DNA from 2 places in the Pseudomonas sp. R5-89-07 genome. Region 1 is predicted to be linked to the other one. Evidence: riboswitches for the same ligand, from Rfam matches in the RefSeq annotation. Region 1 holds a riboswitch; the other holds the start of a gene.

Region 1 (18,953 bases):
TTGAAGACCCCGATCTGTAATTGCGATAACACAAACCCGGCTCATGGCCGGGTTTGTTGTTTATGGCGGCGGGTGCGTCAAACAATTTACGTAAAACCAGCAAGTTAACGCAAACCTTTGATTTTGCTTGTGGTCTGCTGCATTGTGCGCCCGGCGCCACGAGTATAGACTTTGCAAACTTTACACAGAGGCCACTCACGGTTCGATGGGAGCCGTTCAGTCAGCATGAAACCGATTCAGCTGCCCCTAGGTGTGCGTCTGCGTGACGACGCTACCTTTATCAATTACTACCCAGGCGCCAATGCCGCTGCACTCGGCTATGTCGAGCGCCTCTGCGAAGCCGACGCCGGGTGGACTGAAAGCCTGATCTATCTGTGGGGCAAACATGGCGTAGGGCGTACCCACTTGCTGCAGGCCGCGTGCCTGCGCTTCGAGCAAATGGGCGAGCCGGCGGTCTACCTGCCCCTGGCTGAGCTGATGGACCACGGTGTCGGCATCTTCGACAACCTCGAACAGTACGAACTGGTGTGTCTGGATGATCTGCAGGCCATTGCCGGCAAGGCGGATTGGGAAGAGGCACTGTTTCATCTGTTCAACCGCCTGCGCGACAGTGGTCGGCGCCTGTTGATCGCCGCGTCGACGTCGCCGCGCGAGCTGCCGGTAAAGCTGGCCGACCTCAAGTCGCGCCTGACGCTGGCGCTGATCTTCCAGATGCGCCCGTTGTCCGACGAAGACAAATTACGCGCCCTGCAACTGCGCGCCTCGCGTCGCGGCCTGCACCTGACCGACGAAGTCGGCCACTTCATCCTCACCCGGGGCACGCGCAGCATGAGCGCACTGTTCGATTTGCTCGAACAGCTCGATCAGGCCTCGTTGCAGGCCCAGCGCAAGCTCACCATTCCCTTCCTCAAGGAAACCCTCGGCTGGTAGCCAGCCCTTGTATTTCAAGGCCTCGGCAAATTCCAGGCGCCAGAAAACCTGCGTTTTGACCGTTTTGGCCACGCAAAAGGCGCGTATCAGGGATTAAGGGCTTAGATGGCATAGTCCAAACGAGAAGTCACAAAGAACTCGATTGAATTTGCAAATCGATGTGATAGAGGGCATAGTCTCGCCTTCTTTACACATCAGCCACGGTCGTGCCCATGCTAAATCGCTTCGCACCCCTCGTGCCTCTCGCACTCGTTACCCTGTTGTTTGGTTGCGCCTCCCACCCTCAGCAGGTGGCAGAACAGCAAAAACCACAGGTTCAAAATCAGGCTAAATTCGTCGCTGCACAGTCTGCTTCTGTTTATGAAGAAGAGCTGGCAACCGAAAAAGAATTGGCCGATTTCTCCGGCAGCAAGCCTTATCAGCTGCCTGTTCTGGCCGACAGCATTCTCGAACGCGGCATGTCCCTGATCGGTACCCGTTACCGTTTCGGCGGTACTTCCGAAGCCGGTTTCGACTGCAGCGGTTTTATCGGCTACCTGTTTCGTGAAGAAGCTGGCATGAATCTGCCGCGCTCCACCCGCGAAATGATCAACGTGAAAGCACCGTTGGTCGCGCGCAACAACCTCAAGCCCGGTGATCTGCTTTTCTTTAGTACGGCCGGTCGCGGTCGTGTCAGCCACGCCGGTATCTACCTGGGCGATAACCAGTTTATCCACTCCAGCAGCCGTCGCAGTGGTGGTGTGCGGGTCGATAATCTGGGCGACAGCTACTGGAGCAAAACCTTCATCGAAGCCAAGCGCGCACTCGCCATGGCCCCGTCGACGGTTACCGCCAGTAAGTAAAGTTAAAGTGATACTTGAAGTTTGACGTGTAAGCGCTAGAATCCCTGGATATTGTTGTAATCCGTTCGCGCGAGCTTTGCTTGCGCGTTCTGGTTTTCAGCGTTCGGCAGCGAAAGCCGCATCCAGATCAGGATTGTTCTGCCCATGTCGACCTCGGCCCGCCTCATTCTGCTTGTTTGCGCCGCGCTCCTCAGCGCCTGCGCAAGCCGTCCACCGCCGCCCGCGCCCGTCGCAGCCAAGCCTAAGCCGGTGTTCAATTATTCCACCCAGAATTTCTCGCCCGCCGCCGAAGACGTACTGTTCCGCGCGCTGGGCCTGGTGGGCACGCCTTATCGTTGGGGCGGCAATACACCGGACTCTGGGTTTGATTGCAGCGGCCTGATTGGCTTTGTCTACCGCGATGCGGCGGGTATCTCCTTGCCACGTACCACCCGCGAGCTGATCGTGATGCGCGCCCAGGACGTGAGCGAACAAAACCTGCAAACCGGTGACCTGTTGTTCTTTGCCACCGGTGGCGGTTCGCAGGTCAGCCACGCGGGCATCTACGTGGGCGAAGGCCGTTTTGTGCACGCTCCGCAGACCGGCGGTACGGTGAAGCTGGATACCCTGTCAAAGGCGTATTGGCAGAATGCCTACCTGAGCGCCAAGCGGGTGTTGCCGGCAAACCTGGCGCGAAATCCCTGAACAAAACACCAAACCAAATGTGGGAGGGGGCTTGCCCCCGATGGCGGTGTATCAGTCACTATCTCCAGTGGCCGACACACTGCTATCGGGGGCAAGCCCCCTCCCACATTGCTTTGTGGTGTGCATGAGAGGGTCTACTTGGCAGCAGACACCCGCCACACCTTATTCCCCACATCATCAGCCACCAGCAAAGCGCCTTGCTGATCGATCACCACGCCCACCGGCCGGCCCATGGCGTTCTCATCCTTGTCGAGGAACCCGGTCAGCACATCCACAGGCAGACCTTTAGGCTGTCCACCCTCGAACGGCACGAAGATCACTTTGTAGCCACTGTGCGGCTTGCGATTCCACGAACCATGCTGACCGATGAACGCGCCGTTGCTGAACTGCGCCGGGAGTTTGTTGCCCTGGGCGAATGTCAGCCCCAGTGAGGCGGTATGAGGGCCCACCGCATAATCCGGCGCAATGGCCTTGGCGACCAGCTCCGCGTTCTGCGGGTTGACGCGCACATCCACATGTTGCCCGTAGTAGCTGAAAGGCCAGCCGTAGAATGCGCCATCCTTGACCGAGGTGATGTAGTCCGGCACCAGGTCGCTGCCAATTTCATCGCGCTCGTTTACCGCCGTCCACAATTTGCCGCTCTGCGGTTCCCACGCCATGCCATTGGGGTTGCGCAGGCCAGAGGCGAAAATACGATGCTGGCCCGTGGCGCGGTCGACTTCCCAGATCGCCGCCCGGCCTTCTTCGGCTTTAAGGCCGTTCTCGCCGACGTTGCTGTTGGAGCCGACGCTGACATACAGCTTGCTGCCATCGCGGCTGGCGATCACGTTTTTGGTCCAGTGATGGTTGAGGCTGCCACCTGGTAAATCGACGACCTTGGTGCCTGCCACCTTGATCGCGGTTTCGCCAGGCTGGTAAGGGAAGCGCAGCAGCTTGTCCGAATCCGCCACGTACAGGTCGTTGCCGACCAGGGCCATGCCGAACGGCGAGTTGAGGTTTTCCAGGAACACCGTGCGCGTTTCGGCGACGCCGTCGTGGTCGGCGTCGCGCAGCAGGGTGATGCGGTTCGGGCTCGGCACACCGGCCCCCGCGCGGCCCATGACCTTCTCCATCACCCAGCCGCGCACGCCCTTGCTGTCATCCGGCTTGGGCGGTGCGTTGGTCTCGGCCACCAGGATATCGCCGTTGGGCAATACATAGAGCCAGCGCGGATGGTCCAGACCCTCGGCGAACGCAGCCACTTGGGTGCCGCCAGCGGCCGTTGGCCTGGCGCCGTCCGGCCAGCCGACCGCCGGTGCGATATTCACGGTGGGGATCAGCGTCTTGTTCGGTTCCGGCAGCGTGGGCGAGGGCCCGGTGCCGTCGACCACCTGCAGGGTCGAGCTTTCTCCGCAGGCGGCGAGCGTGCCGGCCAGCATGATCAGTAGGGCGAGTCTGGTTTTGTGCATGGTGTTCTCCTGAATACCTGTAAGGGTAGAGAAGCACATCACCTTGATGGTTCAAGTACAGGGCCAGCTTTAATTGACGCTCCACCCCCAACCCACTAACCTTCGCGGCTTGTTCCAGGTGCTCTGTGGCGTATGCGTCAACAGAGTGAAACAGGGAAGCCGGTGAGTGAGCGCACTTGTACACAGTGCCGCCGCAATTCCGGCGCTGCCCCCGCAACGGTAAATGAGTCAAGACGCTGCCTTCTGCCACTGTATCCACACGATATGGGAAGGCGCAGCGCCGGCCTTAGCGCCACTCATGAGCCCGGAGACCGGCCTGAAACATTCAACAGCATCACGGTGGGCGATGCTTGGCTGTCTGTTTTTCTTTTTTCCTGCCCGCCGTTTTTGTCCAGCCCCAACGGAGAGCTGCCATGACCGATACCCCCGACCGCGACGAGCGCCACCTGGCGCGCATGCTGCGCAAAAAAGCCGTGATTGACGAACGCATCGCCAATTCGCCCAATGAGTGCGGTTTGCTGCTGGTGCTGACCGGCAATGGCAAGGGCAAAAGCAGCTCGGCCTTCGGCATGTTGGCCAGGGCCATGGGGCATGGCATGCAGTGCGGCGTGGTGCAGTTCATCAAGGGCCGCCACAGTACGGGGGAAGAGTTGTTTTTCCGACGTTTCCCCGAGCAGGTTCGCTTCCACGTGATGGGCGAAGGCTTCACCTGGGAAACCCAGGATCGCCAGCGCGATATCGCCGCCGCCGAAGCGGCCTGGGCGGTATCCCGGGCGATGCTCAATGACCCTGCCATTGGCCTGGTGGTGCTGGACGAATTGAACATCGCCCTCAAGCACGGCTACCTCGATCTGGACCAGGTGCTCAGTGACCTGCAAGCGCGGCCGCCGATGCAGCACGTGGTGGTCACCGGCCGTGGCGCCAAGCCCGAGCTGATCGAAATGGGCGATACCGTCACTGAAATGGGCATGCTCAAGCACGCGTTCCAGGCCGGTATCAAGGCTCAGAAAGGCGTCGAACTTTGAATCAGCCCCGTCATTGCCCGGCCGTATTGATCGCCGCACCGGCGTCCGGCCAGGGCAAAACCACCGTCACCGCCGCGTTGGCGCGCCTGCACCGTAACCTGGGGCGCAAGGTGCGCGTATTCAAATGCGGGCCGGACTTCCTCGACCCGATGATTCACGAACGCGCCAGCGGTGCGCCGGTGTATCAATTGGACATGTGGATGGTCGGCGAGCAGGAAAGTCGACGTTTGTTGTGGGAAGCGGCGGGGGAGGCCGACCTGATTCTGATCGAGGGCGTGATGGGCCTGTTCGACGGCACGCCGTCCAGCGCCGACCTGGCGCGCCACTTCGGTGTGCCGGTGCTGGGGGTGATCGACGGCACGGCCATGGCGCAAACCTTTGGCGCGCTCGCGCTGGGGCTGGCGCGCTACCAGCCGGACTTGCCATTCGCCGGCGTGCTCGCCAACCGTGTCGGTACCTTGCGCCACGCGCAGTTGCTCGAAGGCAGCCTGACCGAAGGCTTGCGCTGGTACGGCGCGCTTTCGCGTGAAACCGGCATCGAATTGCCCAGCCGTCACTTGGGCCTGGTGCAGGCCAGCGAACTGAATGACCTCGACGTGCGTCTGGACGCCGCCGCCGAGGCGTTGGGCAGCAGTTGCGAAGTTGCCTTGCCGCCGCCGGTGACGTTTGCCGCGCCGCAAGTGATCGTCGCCGAGCCGTTGCTCGCCGGGGTACGCATTGCTGTGGCCCGTGACGAAGCCTTTGCATTCACCTACGGTGCCAGTCTTGACCTGTTGCGCGCGATGGGTGCCGAGTTGAGTTTCTTTTCGCCGATCCATGACGGCGCATTGCCTGAAGCCGACAGCCTCTATTTGCCTGGCGGTTACCCGGAGCTGCATCACCTGGCGCTGTCGGAAAACACACCGATGCTCGACGCCATCCGCGCTCACCATGCGGCCGGCAAGCCCTTGCTCGCCGAATGTGGCGGCATGCTGTATCTGCTGGACTCGCTCACTGATGTCGACGGCAACCGCGCCGAACTGCTGGGCCTGTTGCAGGGCGATGCGGTGATGCAAAAGAAACTGGCGGCGCTGGCGCTGCAAAGTGTTGAGCTGCCCGAGGGTACGTTGCGCGGGCATACCTACCACCATTCCCTCACCAGCACCGAATGCCAGCCGATCGCCCGTGGCCTGAGCCCCAATGGCGGACGCGGCGCCGAGGCGGTTTATCGGCAAGGGCGAATGACCGCTTCCTACGTGCACTTTTACTTTCCGTCCAGTCCGGTTGCGGTAGCTGCACTGTTTGCGCCGGGCCCCGACACCGTCATCGGGGGCAAGCCCCCTCCCACCCTTGGAATGCATTCCCCTGTGGGAGGGGGCTTGCCCCCGATGACGCCATGACCGACAACGCCTTCCCCCAGGCCGACCGCGACGCCGTCTACCGCGCCATCGCCGAACGCCGCGACATGCGCCACTTCAGCGGCGGCACCGTCGCGCCTGAATTATTGCAGCGCCTGCTCCAGGCCGCCCACCAGGCGCCCAGTGTCGGCTTGATGCAGCCGTGGCGCTTTATCCGCATCAGTGACCGCCAGTTAAGGGGCCAGATTCAACAACTGGTGGAGCAAGAGCGCATTCGCACTGCCCAAGCCCTGGGCGAACGCTCCGATGAGTTCATGAAGCTCAAGGTCGAAGGCATCCACGACTGCGCCGAAGTGCTGGTGGCAGCCCTGATGGACGACCGCGAGCGGCATATCTTCGGTCGTCGCACCTTGCCGGAAATGGACATGGCTTCCTTGTCCTGTGCGATCCAGAACCTGTGGCTGGCAGCCCGCGTCGAGGGGTTGGGCATGGGCTGGGTCTCATTGTTCGAGCCCCAGGCCCTGGCCGACCTGCTGGGGTTGCCGGCCGGCGCCAAGCCCCTGGCGGTGCTGTGCCTGGGGCCGGTCGCCGAGTTCTATCCGGCACCGATGTTGCAGCTTGAAGGCTGGACCGAACCTCGGCCATTGAGCGACATGCTGTATGAAAACCTGTGGGGAGTGAGTCAATGAGTGTGGCCTTGCTGTGTGTCGCCGCAGTCGCGCTGGATGCGCTGCTGGGCGAACCCAGGCGCTGGCATCCGCTGGTGGCGTTCGGCAATTTTGCCGGGCGCATCGAGCAGCGTTTCAATACCGGCGGCCGTGGCTGGCGCAGCCATGGCGTGACCGCGTGGTTTATCGCGGTGGTGCCGCTGACCCTGCTGGCGACCGCATTGTCCTGGGCCCCTTACATCGGCTGGGTGCTGGAGATCCTGGCGTTGTACTGCGCCTTGGGCATGCGCAGCCTGGGAGAGCATGTGATCCCGGTCGCCCAAGCCTTGCGCAGTGATGATCTGGACGAAGCGCGCAAGCGCGTGAGTTATCTGGTCAGCCGCCAGACCAGCGAGCTGGACCGCACCGAAGTGGCCCGCGCCGCCACCGAGTCAGTGCTGGAAAACGGCAGCGACGCCGTGTTCGCCGCGTTGTTCTGGTTCGTGGTCGCTGGCGTGCCGGGGGTGGTGCTCTATCGCCTGAGCAACACCCTTGACGCCATGTGGGGCTATCGCAACGAGCGCTTTGAACGCTTCGGCTGGGCGGCGGCGAAGATCGACGATGGGCTCAATTATATTCCTGCGCGCCTGGTGGCTTTGACCTACGCGTTGCTGGGCAAGACGCGCCTGGCGCTCAAATGCTGGCGCAGCCAGGGCCCGACCTGGGACAGCCCCAACGCTGGCCCGGTAATGGCCGCTGGCGCCGGTGCGTTGGGCGTCGAACTGGGCGGCGCGGCGATTTATCACGGCGAGCTGCACCAGCGTCCACCGCTGGGCGAAGGTCCGCCGGCCGACGCTGACGCCATCGACCGAGGCTGGCAACTGGTGCAACGCGGCGTCTGGCTGTGGCTGCTGATCCTGTGCGCGGGGGCGCAATTTTATGCTTGAACACGGTGGACGCTTGCGCAAGGCGGCAATTGAATACGGGATCGCCGAAGCCGATTGGCTGGATTTGTCCAGTGGCCTGGCGCCCTGGCCATGGCCGATCCCTGAGATTCCCTTGCGCGCCTGGGCCCGCTTGCCCGAAGCCGATGATGGCCTGGAAAAAGCGGCCGCCGACTACTATGGCGCCGCTCAGGTGTTGCCGGTGCCAGGTTCTCAGTCCGCCATCCAGTTACTGCCGCGGCTGCGCCGTTCCGGCAAGGTCGGGGTGCTGTCGCCGTGCTACGCCGAACACGCCGAAGCCTGGCGTCGCGCCGGTTATGTGGTGCGCGAAGTACAGGAGCAGGAAGTCGACTTCTTTCTCGACGGCCTCGACGTGCTGGTGGTGGTCAACCCCAACAACCCCACCGGCTTGAGCCTGGCCCCGGAGCGCCTGCTTGACTGGCACGCGCGGCTGGCCCAGCGTGGCGGCTGGCTTGTGGTGGACGAAGCCTTCATGGACGTCACCCCGCACCTGAGCCTGGCCAGCCACACTCATCAGATCGGCTTGATCGTGTTGCGCTCGTTCGGCAAGTTCTTCGGCCTGGCCGGCGTGCGCCTGGGCTTTGTGCTGGCCGAACGCAAGCTGCTCAAATTGCTCGCCGACCAGGTCGGGCCATGGGCGGTCAGCGGGCCGACACGGGTAATCGGCCAGCAATGCCTGCGCGATAGCGCCGGGCACACCCGCCAGCGCACGCGGTGCATCGAGGCCGGCCAGCGCCTGTTCGACCTGCTTGAGCGCCAGGGCTTTCAACCCCAGGGTGGCTGCGCCTTGTTCCAATGGTTGATCACGCCGCACGCCCAACGCCTGCATGAATTCATGGCCCAGCGCGGCATATTGCTGCGCCTGTTCGTGCATGACAGCAGCGTGCGTTTCGGGCTGCCCGACAGCGAGGCCGACTGGCAGCGTCTGGAAACGGCGCTGGCCGCTTACAAGGAAGCCACATGAGTACGCTGATGGTGCAGGGCACCACCTCCGACGCCGGCAAAAGCACGCTGGTAACCGCGCTGTGTCGCTGGCTGGTGCGCCAGGGCGTCGCGGTGGCGCCGTTCAAGCCGCAGAACATGGCGCTCAACAGCGCGGTCACCGCCGAAGGCGGCGAGATCGGCCGGGCCCAGGCGGTGCAGGCACAGGCCGCCAACCTGGCGCCGCACACCGACATGAATCCGGTGTTGCTCAAGCCCAACAGTGACACCGGCTCTCAGGTGATCATCCATGGCCGCGCCGTGACCAGCATGAACGCGGTCGCCTATCACGATTACAAAGCCATCGCCATGCAGGCGGTGCTGGCTTCCCATACGCGTTTGAGCCAGGCCTATGGAGTGGTCATGGTCGAAGGCGCGGGCTCGCCGGCCGAAATCAACCTGCGCGCCAACGACATCGCCAATATGGGTTTTGCCGAAGCGGTGGACTGCCCGGTGCTGTTGATCGCCGATATCAATCGCGGCGGGGTGTTCGCCCATCTGGTGGGCACGCTGGAATTGTTGTCCCCCAGCGAACAGGCGCGGGTGCAGGGTTTTATCATCAACCGTTTTCGCGGCGATATTGCGCTGCTGCAACCGGGGCTGGACTGGTTGCAAGCGCGCACCGGCAAGCCGGTGGTGGGCGTATTGCCCTATGTGATGGACCTGCACCTGGAGGCCGAAGACGGCATCGACCAGCGTCAGATCGACAAGGCCGCCCAGGTGCTCAAGGTGGTGGTGCCGGTGCTGCCGCGCATCAGCAATCACACGGATTTCGACCCGCTGCGCCTGCACCCGCAGGTGGATCTGCAGTTCGTCGGGCCGGGTCAGCCGATTCCTGCCGCCGACCTGATCATCCTGCCGGGCTCGAAAAGCGTGCGCAGTGATCTGTCCTACCTGCGCGCCAATGGCTGGGATAGCGCCGTGGCGCGGCATTTGCGCTATGGCGGCAAAGTGTTGGGAATTTGTGGCGGCTTGCAGATGCTCGGTGAGCAGGTGCATGACCCGCTCGGGCTGGAAGGACCTGTCGGCTCCAGCGACGGCTTGGGGTTGCTGGCATTCAGTACGACGCTCGAGCAAGAGAAGCAGTTGCGTAATGTGCGCGGGCGCTTGTTGCTGGAGGATGCCGAGGTCAGCGGGTATGAGATTCATGCGGGGGTGACAACCGGCCAAGCGCTGTCGAAGGCTGCCGTGCTGCTCGATGATGGGCGCAGTGATGGGGCGCAGAGTGCCGACGGGCAGATCCTGGGCACCTACCTGCACGGGCTGTTCGAAACACCGGCAGCGTGCAGTGCCTTGCTGCGCTGGGCGGGTTTGCAGGATGTGCAGGAGGTCGATTATCACGCCCTGCGTGAGCGCGATATCGAGCGCCTGGCGGACCTGGTGGAAAACCATCTGGACACGGACTTGTTGCGTCGTTTGTGCGGGATCTGACGGCCTGTAAACGATACAAATGTGGGAGGGGGATTGCCCCCGATGACGGCGTATCAGCCGATGCATCAATGTCTGAAGCCCCTCCCACAATGGACGGTCCCAGGCGCACGCTTTCGGCTGAATGAAAAAGGTAGTGGCTCATGCATCAATTGATTCTTGGCGGCGCTCGTTCGGGCAAAAGTCGCCTCGCTGAAAAACTCGCCGGCAACAGCGGGCTGCCGGTGATGTATATCGCCACCAGCCAGCCGCTGGACGGTGAGATGAACCAGCGCGTTGCCCTGCACCGAGAGCGTCGTCCCGAGCACTGGGGCCTGATCGAAGAGCCCATCGAGCTGGCGCGGGTGTTGCGCGAAAACGCCGCCGCCGAGCGTTGCCTGCTGGTGGACTGCCTGACCCTGTGGCTGACCAACCTGCTGATGCTGGAAGACCCCGAGCGTCTTGCCTTCGAGCGCGAACAATTGCTGGAAACCCTGGCGGCATTGCCGGGGCAGATCATTTTTGTCAGCAACGAGACCGGACTCGGTGTCGTGCCGCTGGGCGAATTGACTCGCCGTTATGTGGATGAAGCCGGTTGGCTGCATCAAGCCTTGGCCGAGCGGTGTCAGCGTGTGGTGCTGACGGTCGCCGGCCTGCCCCTGACTTTGAAAGGTACTGCGTTATGACGGATTCCTGGTGGCTCAACCCCTGCAAGGCTATTGACGCCGCTGCGCAAGAGCAGGCGCTGGCACGTCAGCAGCAGTTGACCAAGCCGGCCGGTTCGCTCGGCCAGCTGGAAGCGCTGGCGGTGCAACTGGCCGGTTTACAGGGACAGGTCAAGCCGTCGATGGAGCAGCTGTGGATCGCGATTTTTGCCGGCGACCATGGTGTGGTCGCCGAAGGCGTGTCGGCGTTTCCCCAGGCCGTGACCGGGCAGATGCTGCACAACTTTGTCAGCGGCGGTGCGGCCATCAGCGTATTGGCCCGGCAACTGGACGCGCAGTTGGAAGTGGTCGACCTGGGCACGGTGACGCCCTCCCTGGACCTGCCCGGCGTACGCCATCTGAATCTCGGCGCGGGCACCGCCAACTTTGTCGAAGGCCCGGCGATGACCCAGGCCCAGGGTCGCCAGGCCCTGCAGGCCGGACGAGACAGCGCACGTCGCGCTCTGCAAGGCGGCGCCCAGCTGTTTATCGGTGGTGAGATGGGCATCGGCAACACCACCGCCGCCAGTGCGCTGGCGTGTGCGCTGCTCGATTGCCCGGTGAGTGAGATGACCGGCCCCGGCACGGGGTTGAATGCCCAGGGCGTCAGTCACAAGGTAGCGGTCATCGAGCGCGCCCTGGCCTTGCACGCGGCGCAGCGCGGCGACGCGTTGCAGACGCTGTTCAACCTGGGTGGCTTTGAAATTGCCGCATTGGTCGGTGCCTACCTGGCCTGCGCCCAGGAAGGCATCGTGGTGCTGGTGGACGGGTTTATCTGTAGCGTCGCCGCGCTGGTTGCCACGCGCTTGAACCCGGCATGTCGCGACTGGCTGGTGTTCGGCCACCGGGGCGCCGAGCCAGGCCATCGTCACGTGCTGCACAGTCTCGATGCACAGCCGCTGCTGGACCTGGGCCTGCGCCTGGGCGAAGGCAGCGGCGCGGCGTTGGCGGTGCCGTTGTTGCGCCTGGCCTGCGCGTTGCACGGGCAGATGGCGACGTTCGCCGAAGCCGCCGTGGCGGATCGCCCCGCATGACCTTGCACCTGGACCTGCTGCGCCACGGTGAAACCGAACTGGGCGGCGGGCTGCGCGGCAGCCTGGACGATGCGTTGACGGCCAGGGGCTGGGAGCAGATGCGCGCCGCGGTACTGGAGCAGGGGCCGTGGGACCGGCTGATCAGTTCACCATTGCAACGCTGTGCGCGCTTTGCCCAGGAATTGGGCGAGCGCCTCAACCTTCCCGTCAGCCTGGAAAAAGACCTGCAAGAGCTGCACTTCGGCGCCTGGGAAGGGCAGAGTGCGGCGGCGCTGATGGAAACCGACGCCGAGGCCCTGGGCTTGTTCTGGGCCGACCCCTACGGTTTTACGCCGCCCGAAGGTGAGCCGGTGAGCGCATTTTCCGAACGGGTGCTCGGCGCTGTCGCACGCCTGCAGCAGGCCTATGCCGGTGAGCGCGTGTTGCTGATCAGCCACGGTGGCGTGATGCGGCTGTTGTTGGCGCGCGCGCGGGGTTTGCCCCGAGAACACTTGCTGAATGTCGAAGTCGGCCACGGTGGGCTGTTCAGCCTGCAGGTGGCGGGTGATGGCAACTTGAAGGAAGGGGCTTGAACATGCTGCCATTCTGGATCGCCCTGCAGTTCCTAAGCAGCCTGCCGATTCGCCTGCCTGGCATGCCGCAGCCGCAGGAACTAGGGCGTTCGTTGTTGTTTTACCCGGTGGTGGGCTTGCTGTTTGGCCTGCTCCTGTGGGGCCTGAGCAGCCTGCTAACCGGCACCCCACTGTTGCTGCATGCCGCGCTGCTATTGAGCGCCTGGGTGCTGCTCAGCGGTGGCCTGCACCTGGACGGCCTGGCAGACAGCGCCGACGCCTGGCTGGGTGGCTTTGGCGACCGCGAACGCACCCTCACCATCATGAAAGACCCCCGTAGCGGGCCCATCGCCGTGGTCACCCTGGGCCTGGTGTTGCTGCTCAAGTTCACCGCGCTGGTGGCCCTGATCGAGCAACACAACGGCGCTGCGCTGATTCTCGCGCCGTTGATCGGCCGGGCTTCGATGCTGGCGCTGTTTCTCACCACGCGCTATGTGCGTGCGGGTGGGTTGGGTCAGGCGCTGTCGGATCATTTACCCAGGATCGTCGGTCAGCAGGTGCTGATTCTCAGTGGGCTGGCCTGCATCCTCATCGCAGGCTTCAGCGGTGGCCTAGCGGTACTGCTCGCTGCCGTGTGTTTTATCGGGTTGCGCCAGTTAATGGTCAACCGCCTCGGTGGCACCACTGGCGATACCGCCGGTGCCCTGCTGGAACTGCTCGAAACAGCTGTATTGATTGGGCTGGCGCTGTAACACTTTCTTGCATTTCCTTAACTCCGGGTATATACACGCTCTATGCTTGCCTCCCAATGTTTATGCACCAACCTGCGACGTGCCGCCCGTGGCGTCAGCAGGCATTACGACGGCGCCCTCGACGGCTTCGGGATCAACGTTGCGCAGTATTCTTTGCTGTGCAACTTGCAGCGTCTGGATCAGCCGAGCATTTCCAGCCTGGCGGAGGCCATGGGCCTGGACCGCAGCACCCTGGGGCGCAACCTGCGCGTACTGGAGGGTGAAGGCCTGGTGCAGTTGGTCGAAGGTGATGACCTGCGCAACCGCCTGGTGGTCTTGACCAACGCAGGTGAACAGCGCTTGGCTGCCGCATTGCCGGCATGGGAAGCGGCGCAACAGAAACTGATTGATAAGCTTGGCGCCGAAAAGCGCGAAACCTTGTTGGCCTTGCTGGATGAACTCGCCTGAACGGCGGTTTTTTCGACTATAAGCGGGTATATACCCGCGAGCGGAGAATAAGAAATGCCCTCAATATGGCGCACCAGTGGTTGGGTTCTGTTGGGAAGTGCGCTGATCCTGGCATTGTCCCTGGGCGTGCGGCACGGCTTTGGCCTGTTCCTGGCGCCGATGAGCAGCGAATTTGGCTGGGGGCGTGAGACGTTCGCCTTTGCCATTGCCTTGCAGAACCTGATCTGGGGCCTGGCGCAGCCGTTCACCGGGGCCCTGGCCGACCGTTTCGGCGCGACCAAGGCGGTGTTCGTCGGCGGCGTGCTGTACGCCGTGGGCCTGGTGTTGATGGGTATGTCGGACTCGGCGTGGTCATTGTCATTGAGCGCAGGGTTGCTGATCGGCATCGGCCTGTCCGGTACCTCGTTTTCGGTGATCCTTGGCGTGGTCGGCCGCGCCGTACCGCCGGAAAAACGCAGCATGGCCATGGGCATCGCCAGCGCCGCCGGCTCCTTTGGCCAGTTCGCCATGGTGCCCGGCACCTTGGGCTTGATTGGCTGGCTGGGCTGGTCCGCGGCGCTGCTGGCATTGGGCTTGATGGTGGCGCTGATCCTGCCGCTGGTGGCGATGCTCAAGGATCGCCCACTGCCGGTGACGGTCGGCCAGCAAACCCTGGGCGAAGCGTTGAAGGAGGCGTGCTCCCATTCCGGCTTCTGGCTGCTGGCCTTCGGCTTTTTTGTCTGCGGTTTCCAGGTGGTGTTTATCGGTGTGCATCTGCCAGCGTACCTGGTGGACCAGCATTTGCCGGCCACGGTGGGGACCACCGTGCTGGCCCTGATCGGCCTGTTCAATGTGTTCGGGACCTACACGGCCGGTTGGCTGGGCGGGCGCATGTCCAAGCCGCGCTTGCTCACCGGCTTGTACCTGTTGCGTGCGGTGGTGATCGTGTTGTTCCTGTGGGCGCCGGTCACCGAAGTCACGGCCTACCTGTTTGGCATGGCGATGGGTTTTTTGTGGTTGTCCACCGTACCGCTGACCAACGGCACGGTTGCGACTTTGTTCGGGGTGCGCAACCTCTCGATGCTGGGTGGGATTGTGTTCCTGTTTCATCAACTCGGCTCGTTTCTGGGGGGCTGGTTGGGCGGGGTGGTCTATGATCGAACCGGTAACTACGACTTGATCTGGCAAGTGGCGATTCTGCTCAGCCTGCTCGCTGCGGCCCTGAACTGGCCGGTGCGCGAGCGGCCGGTGGCGCGGATGCAGGCGCAAATGGAGGCGGCATGAGTGCAGCACTGCGGTGCATGGCCCTGGCGGCAGGGCTGATACTGTTGCTGCTGGCCTGGTGGGGCTGGCAGCAAGGGGGCCTGGCGCTGATGCAGTTGGGCATGGCGATCTGTTAAGTTGTTGGCCTGAACCGACTCAAGGACTTTCGATATGCGCAAGCGCTGGCTCGCTGTACCCGTCCTCATGGCTATTGGCAGCGTGGCCCTGGCGGCCAGTTGCCCGCCGTTGCTGGAAGGCCAATTGCCCAAGCTGCGGGCCAAGGAATCCATTGACCTGTGCCAGCGTTTCGCAGGCAAACCGCTGGTCATCGTCAACACCGCGAGCTTCTGTGGCTTCGCCCCGCAATTCAAAGGCCTCGAGGCCTTGTACCAGCGCTACAAGGGCGACGGTCTGGAGGTGATCGGCGTGCCTTCCGATGACTTCAAGCAGGAGGCCAAGACCGGCGAGGAAACCGCCAAGGTCTGCTACGTGAACTACGGCGTGACCTTCACCATGACCGAGCCGCAGAAGGTGAGGGGGCCGGATGCGGTCAATTTGTTCAAGGTTCTGGCGCAGCAGACCGACGCGCCGCCCAAGTGGAACTTCTACAAGTACGTGGTGGATCGCCAGGGCAAGGTCATCGCCAATTTTTCCAGCCTGACCAAGCCCGACAGTCCGGAATTGATCGAGGCCGTGGAAAAGGCGCTGGCGTCCAAACCTTGATCGCCAGCCATTGAAAAGCCCCGCCTCCCTTGCAGGAGAGCGGGGCTTTTTCATACCGCTGCGAATCAGAAGCGGTAGGTCATGCCCAGGCCGAAACCGTTGGCACTGTTTTCATACTTGGCGTTGTAGCTGGCCAATTGGTTGGAGCGTGCCACCTTGACGTCCTCTTCCTTCAGGTAGGAATAGGCCAGGTCGATGGTCATGTTCGGCATGACCTCGTAGCCCAGGCCCAGACTGAAGATGGTGCGGTCGCCGGTCGGAATGCGCGGCGAGCGATCCGTGTTGTTGGTTGGCGACTGGTCGAAGGTCAAGCCGGTACGCAGCACCACTTGCTTGGTCAACTGGTACGAAGTACCCACGGCGTACGCCCAGGTGTCGTGCCAGTTCTGGTCTTCCTTGATGGTGCTTACCAGCGCAGGGGCCAGTGCGCCACCGGTTGCGCCGCTGACGCCGTCGTTGTTGACGGTGATGTCTTTGAGGCGGCTCCAGCGGGTCCAGGTGGCACCGGCATAGAGCTTCCAGGCGTCGGTCAGGTCCTGGGTCACCGACAGGTCGTAGGACTCAGGCGTATCGATCTTCAGCGAAGCGTCGTAGCGGTTGCTGCGCAGGAACGGCGAGGTCGCGGTGGGCGCGGTCACTTCGGTGTGGCCGTCCAGCTTGTAGCTGACCTTGGAGTGATAGGTCAGGCCGACGCGGGTGGTATCGGTGGCTTGTACCAGCACGCCGATGTTGAAGCCCAGCGCGGTGTCATCACCCTTGATCTTGATATTGGTATCTGGCGCGGCAGGGTTGAGCGTGATGTCCGATTCCAGCGTACCGGAAATGCGGTTGATGGTCGGACCGAAACCAACGGAAACGCGGTCGTTGAACGCGTAGCTGACCGTCGGCTGGAAGGTCATGACTTTGACTTCGCTCTTGCTGCCGAAGCCACGGCCCTGGAAGCCGCTTTCGTAGTCAGTGATCAGGCCGAACGGTGCATAGACGCCGAAGCCGACCGCCCACTGGTCGTTGAGTTTATTGGTGTAGAAACCGAACGGCACAGCGGTGAAAGGCACCATGTCGCCTTTGTTGCTGCCGCGGGAGCGACCGCTGGTGTCGCTGATATCGGTGGAAGCATCGATGGCTGCGACACCGCCGGTGATTTGCTGGCCGTTCAGGCGAGCCATACCGGCAGGGTTGCCATAGACAGTGCTTGCATCATCGGCAGAAGAAGAACGACCTGCGAAACCGGTACCCATTCCGCTGACGCTCTGTTCGTTCAGGGCGAAGCCGCTGGCGAACAGTTGGGAGGAGGCCATGGCAACGGCGAGGCTAAGTGTGGTCTTGAGCATTACTTTTTTCATTATTAGAACTCCGTGTGATCACCGCTGCGGAAAGTATCAATAAATTTAACATCGCGCTATAGGCTGTAATGCAGGAGATAGAGCGGTTTTGTAGGACAATCCGACCAAATTCCGTGGTTTTTGGCGAATCTTGCAATTTGCCCGGTCAGCAGGCCACCTGTTTCATTGGAGATACACAGGTTTGCCAGGCCTGGGAGAAATCTCGCAGTCGGCCCTGAGGGTGAAATATTTCTTTCCAGATACGCGCCATGGCCAGTACATCGCCGGGGGCGGGCAGGGCGGGACGGTGTTGTTCCACCAGCAACCAGGCAATCGCTGTGGCGTAACGCAGGTTCACCGTCAACTCCAGCTGGGGCGCACTGAGGAATGCATGTTGGCTGGCTAATCCTCGCACCAGGCTCGCACGTTCAGGGTCGAGCGCCAGGTAGGTGTCCCAAAGCGCGCGGTGACGCGGTTCGGTGATGCTGTAGAGGCCGTGACCGCGTCGATCATGCAGGGCTGAGCCCAGTTCCGACTGGCTGGCGGCAATACCCAGCAACAAGGCTTCGGCGGTCGGGTTATGGCAGCCGAGGTACATCAAGGTCGGCCTGATCACATAACGACACAATTCACTGGCGGCAATACCCATACAAGCCTCAGTCAATGGAATGATTGACGGGCCTGAGAAGGGGGGCTTGGCAGCGGTGAATCGGATCTCAGGCCCGTCGCAAGCGGATCATGCCGCTTGAGTTGAAGTGTAGTGTCATATTTGTGATGTAAAGGACTGTTTTTAAAACATCTTCTTTATCTGGTTATAACGTTTATATTTATTCGTACTTAGTAAAAAGTACTTGAGCCAAATTCCAGGCAATAAAAAACCCTGCTTTTCAGGCAGGGTTTTTGTGTTTCAGCGACTCGGGTCGATCAGGCAGTCAGTGCCTGACGGGTACGCTCGATCACGGCCTGCAGCGGTTCTGCGCTGGAGTATTGATCGGGGTACAGGCGTTCGCTGTGACGTGCGATGCCGTGTTCGTTGACCAGGGTGAAGCTGAAGCAGCCTTTGCGAGCGGCCATGATCAGGCAGTTCATTGGGGCAAAAGCGTTGGTGAGGGTGCGGATGGCATCCTGAGTGTGGATTTGAGCGTTCATATTATTGGTGTTCCTACAAATGACACGGATAAGAACCGTGCAACGTTAAAACGTTCCAGAAACGCTGATCACCATTGATCAAGCGAAAGAACCTAGTCTGGAACAAAGCAGCCAGTTTGAAGCGCTATTCAATTAGGCGCGCTTGGGCTGGCAGGTAGGTACTTAGGAGGGCAGGCAACACAACAAGGGCAAAGGTTCTGGGCCCGGGGTGAAGATCCTGATCAATTTGCAGGTTGGTTCGGTCAGAGTATGCAGACTTGGCGGCACCCTTTGCTTGTTCAAAGGCAGTGTCGTCGCAAGTGATACCTGGAAACCATCGAGGTGGTCGACCCCATGTTGTTCAAGGGATATGTTCGACCAGAATTGACTTTCAGCTTGGTACTAACGCCGCGGATAGTAACGGATCGAAACAAGGAAAGGAAGTGTCTCTACAAAAAAACATGAACCATCCACCCGCCAGCAACATTTCCTGAGCCTGTGGGACCAAAAAAAGCCGCCGATATAACCATTGGCTGTGTAGTTGTGCACATTAGTCGCGGCGCATGTCACTTCACGGTCAACCGCCCTGGAGCCTGCCCATTTGCCTGCAATCAAAATTTAAGTCAATGAAAAATCTCGCTTTTTTTTATTGGTGAAAAAATCGTCAGTTTGACTGCGGCCCCCGTTCCATGGGCCTTTGCGCGAGTTAAAGCCGGGTTGTCCACTGAGTTATCCACAGCTTCTGTGGATTGTCCCAAGCGCTTGCTCTAGAACGGGCGTGCAG
Region 2 (3,976 bases), 1.5 Mb from region 1:
CGGGTCGTAGCCCACGCCCACCTCGCCTGCGCGCCCAGTGAACTGGTTGATGAATATCAGCGAGCGGATGTCATGTTTGCGCAGCAACGGGGAAATATCGATTTTGTCCTGGCCACTGACAAAATCCATCAGTTGGTCCGGGGCGTATAACGTCGCGTCAGCGGCATCGTCATATACGAACGTATCGCTGCCCGCGCCACCTCGCATGTGGTCCGCACCGGCGCCGCCTTTGAGGCGGTTGTCGGCGTCATTTCCGATCAGTACGTCATGGCCTGAACCACCGATGGCATTTTCCAGGGTGACGCCGTTGGCGATGGAAACGTTGCCCTTCAGCCCTCCGACGTCGGAAAAGGATCCGGCGCGCAGGTTGATCACCTGGTTTTGATGATATCCGGAGAAGTCCAACGTATCGTTGCCGCCACCATCCCAGACGCAGAATACGGCGCCGTCGCGAGACGAATTCAAGGACAGATCGTCTCGCTGGGTATTGGAATTGAACCCGTAGGTGGTGTCGGTGTTACGGGTCTGGTGGTTGGCGCCATAGACCCGCTGAGACCAGGCGATATCGGCCATCAATGGCGAGGAGGCATATTGCCCCTTGAAGTCCTGATGAGTATGGCTCTCGTCAAAATAGCTCATGACCGAATAAGCCCGACTGTCTTGTGCATAAGTGGCATGCTCGGGGTAGGTGACAGGCCCACGAGTCGTATCATAATCACCTGTATGTGCGGCCCCCAGGGTGTGCCCGATCTCGTGAGTGAGCGTGTGCCGACCGAAGCCGTTGACCGTCGGCACGCGGTTATCCGCATAGCTAGGGTTTACACGTACCCGCCCTTGACGATGTGAGAACAGCCCATCCGCGACTGCCGGCGTCTTGTCATTGACAAACCGTAACCGGCCTTCGGACTCAACGGCCTCCTCTTCGAAAGTGACCCTCGCAACATCCGCCCAAGCCTGCATTGAGCGGCGTGCCTGGTCTTTTTGTGTTTCATTGAACTTGCTTTCATTTCTTGCGATTTCATTAAACGTATAAGAGAGCCGCACCTTGTGATCGCCATTATGGTCCTCCAACCGGCGCCCCCGACGATCAATCTGGCGAGCCATATCGGCCAGCGACCAAGAGGGCTTGTGAAAGCTTGCGCGGGCATGGGGATCGTCGACACGCAGGGTTTCGTCCAAATGTGCCGGGGCGTTGACGCCTGGCGATTGTTGCTGGGAACCGGACACTGTTTGCAATTGATTAACAGGGTCATAAACATGACTCGAATTAAAAGCGGCGCGAGATACATTGGCCATTAACAAACCCTTATAAACTGAATGACACTTCAATGTTCAAGAGCCCAGCTTCCAACACCAAACCATTAAAATAAAGCGCGGCAGCTGCACAAACCAATTGAAGATATTACCCACTGACTGCTCATGCCCAATCAACTCAACATGCGCCCCCGGCTTAATTGACGCCCGGTCTCGCCCGTGTTTTCCTATGCATCTTGTTTCGGGTGCCCTTCACAGGGTGAAACGGGAAACCGGTGACGCATGCCTTGGTTGATCAAGGGCATGCACAGTCCGGTGCTGCCCCCGCAACGGTAAGCGAGCGAAGCGTCAAATCCACTGTGCCAGTGCATGGGAAGGAGACGCTTGACAGGCCAGGCGCCCCTCGCGAGCCCGGAGACCGGCCCGAAAAATTCAGATAACAAACCCGCGGTGGGCGGGCGCTGTTTAGAACCCTGCGGGCTTGGCTCGCGGGGTTTTCATGCGCTCGTTCCACGCAAGACACCTGAAAGGGACGCGCCATGTCGATCATCAGCAGCACCTCGCCCGCAACCAGCAGCACCGCCACCCTGAGCCAACGCCTGACCGCCGCCATCGGCGCGTCGATCCTGGGCGCGTGCCTGGTATATTTCGCCGGGTTTTCGCATATCGAGGCCGTGCACAACGCCGCCCACGATACGCGCCACAGCGCCGCGTTCCCGTGCCACTGAGGGCTGGCGAGATGATCAAGCGTATTGCGCAAACTGCGGGTTTCACCGGCTTGCTGGCCGCCCTGCTGCTGACCCTGTTGCAAAGTTTTTGGGTCGCCCCGCTGATCCTGCAGGCGGAAACCTTTGAAAGCGCCCCGGCTGCGGCCGAAGTGGCCCATGAGCACGGCGCCGGGGCCGGCGCCCATACCCATGACGCCGAGGCCTGGCAGCCGGCGGACGGTTGGCAGCGCGTGCTGTCGACCACTGGCGGCAACCTGGTGGTTGCCGTCGGCTTTGCCTTGATGCTGGCCGGCCTCTACACCCTGCGCGCGCCGACTCGCACGGCCCAGGGCCTGCTTTGGGGATTGGCGGGCTACGCGACATTCGTGCTGGCGCCGACCCTGGGCCTGCCACCGGAACTGCCCGGCACCGCCGCTGCCGATCTGGCACAGCGCCAAGTCTGGTGGATCGGTACTGCGGCCTCCACCGCCGCAGGGATCGCACTGCTGGTATTTGGTCGCAGCGGGCTGCTCAAGGTACTCGGCGTGGCGATCCTGGCCGTGCCTCATGTTATCGGTGCGCCACAACCGCACGTGCATTCGATGCTGGCCCCGCAAGCCCTGGACGCGCAATTCAAGGTTGCATCGCAATTGACCAATGCCGCCTTCTGGCTGGCCCTTGGCCTGATCAGCGCCTGGCTGTTCCGTCGCCATCATGACGATCAAGCCCCGGCATGATTCTGGTGGTCGGCCTGGGTTGTCGGCGTGGGTGCGATGTTCAAGCGCTGCTGGCGCTGTTCGACAGCGCCCTGGCCGAAGGTGGCCTCGAGCGCGAACGGGTTGACGCCCTGGCCAGTATCGACCTGAAGCAGGCCGAACCGGGCCTGCTCGCCCTGGCCCAGTTGCTGAACCTGCCGTTGCAGTGTCTCAGCGCTCAACAGCTGGCAGTGTACGAGGACCGGCTCAGTCACAAGTCAGCACTCGCCTTCGCCCATACTGGCTGCCAAGGTGTCGCCGAAAGTGCCGCCCTGGCCCTGGCTGAACACCTGGCCCACGCCCCTGCCCGCCTGCTGATCACCCGCAAACAATCCGCCCAGGCCACCTTTGCGCTGGCCTGCGCCGGCTGAACTTCCGATAATCGGCCCTTTCGATCATGAATGCGGTTCATGCTCGCCCGTTTTGAACAGGAACTCCCATGACCGTCTACTTCATCGGCGCAGGCCCCGGCGACCCGGAATTGATTACCGTCAAAGGCCAGCGGCTGATCCGCAGCTGTCCGGTGATCATCTACGCCGGCTCATTGGTGCCGGAAGCGGTGCTGGAAGGCCATCAGGCGCACCAGGTGGTCAACAGCGCCGAGTTGCATCTGGGAGAGATCATCGACCTGATCCAGGTCGCCCATGCCAACGGCCAGGACGTGGCGCGCGTGCACTCCGGCGACCCGAGCTTGTATGGCGCGATTGGCGAGCAGATCCGCCACCTGCGCGAGCACGGCATCCCGTTCCAGATCATCCCCGGCGTCACCGCGGTGGCCGCCTGCGCGGCGCTGCTGGAGACCGAGCTGACCCTGCCGGACATCGCCCAAAGCGTAATCCTGACCCGCTATGCCGATAAAACCAGCATGCCTCCGGGCGAGGCCTTCGACAGCCTGGCACGTCACGGCACCACCATGGCGATTCATCTGGGGGTCAACCACTTGGAGAAAATCGTCGCCGAGCTGCTGCCCCACTACGGCGCGGACTGCCCAATTGCGGTGGTGCACCGTGCGACCTGGCCGGACCAGGACTGGGCGCTGGGCACGCTGACGGACATTGCGGCGAAGGTGGCGGCAAAGGGGTTTCGGCGTACGGCATTGATCATCGTCGGCCGCGTGCTGGCCAGTGACAGCTTCAGCGAGTCCTCGCTGTACCGCGCGGGGCATACCCATCTCTATCGCCCCTGAGCTTCGGACGAGCGCATAACTAACTACAACCTCATGATTCTGGGGGGCCTTAAGGTCGTGGCATCGTTTATCGC

What was found. A riboswitch is a leader RNA that binds a small molecule or an ion and turns the genes downstream of it on or off. The one in region 1 is predicted to bind cobalamin.
Region 2: another riboswitch for cobalamin. It lies ahead of C4J94_RS12430 (CbtB-domain containing protein); the one in region 1 lies ahead of cobO (cob(I)yrinic acid a,c-diamide adenosyltransferase).

Annotation. Positions count from the first base shown of each region.
Region 1 is NZ_CP027727.1:4,243,552-4,262,504, reverse strand. It holds gene C4J94_RS19395 (AI-2E family transporter) at 1-20, shown strand, start outside; gene hda (DnaA regulatory inactivator Hda) at 226-930, shown strand; gene C4J94_RS19385 (C40 family peptidase) at 1,143-1,772, shown strand; gene C4J94_RS19380 (C40 family peptidase) at 1,917-2,456, shown strand; gene C4J94_RS19375 (sorbosone dehydrogenase family protein) at 2,591-3,904, opposite strand; cobalamin riboswitch at 4,004-4,239, shown strand; gene cobO (cob(I)yrinic acid a,c-diamide adenosyltransferase) at 4,318-4,929, shown strand; gene C4J94_RS19365 (cobyrinate a,c-diamide synthase) at 4,926-6,308, shown strand; gene bluB (5,6-dimethylbenzimidazole synthase) at 6,305-6,955, shown strand; gene cbiB (adenosylcobinamide-phosphate synthase CbiB) at 6,952-7,860, shown strand; gene cobD (threonine-phosphate decarboxylase CobD) at 7,853-8,842, shown strand; gene C4J94_RS19345 (cobyric acid synthase) at 8,839-10,290, shown strand; gene cobU (bifunctional adenosylcobinamide kinase/adenosylcobinamide-phosphate guanylyltransferase) at 10,431-10,952, shown strand; gene cobT (nicotinate-nucleotide--dimethylbenzimidazole phosphoribosyltransferase) at 10,949-12,004, shown strand; gene cobC (alpha-ribazole phosphatase family protein) at 12,001-12,576, shown strand; gene C4J94_RS19325 (adenosylcobinamide-GDP ribazoletransferase) at 12,579-13,307, shown strand; gene C4J94_RS19320 (MarR family winged helix-turn-helix transcriptional regulator) at 13,350-13,754, shown strand; gene C4J94_RS19315 (MFS transporter) at 13,809-15,017, shown strand; gene C4J94_RS19310 (glutathione peroxidase) at 15,168-15,719, shown strand; gene C4J94_RS19305 (OmpP1/FadL family transporter) at 15,785-17,062, opposite strand; gene C4J94_RS19300 (hypothetical protein) at 17,208-17,690, opposite strand; gene C4J94_RS19295 (hypothetical protein) at 17,966-18,190, opposite strand.
Region 2 is NZ_CP027727.1:2,726,101-2,730,076, reverse strand. It holds gene C4J94_RS12435 (M10 family metallopeptidase C-terminal domain-containing protein) at 1-1,296, opposite strand, end outside; cobalamin riboswitch at 1,481-1,696, shown strand; gene C4J94_RS12430 (CbtB-domain containing protein) at 1,794-1,982, shown strand; gene C4J94_RS12425 (CbtA family protein) at 1,994-2,698, shown strand; gene C4J94_RS12420 (cobalamin biosynthesis protein) at 2,695-3,087, shown strand; gene cobM (precorrin-4 C(11)-methyltransferase) at 3,156-3,902, shown strand.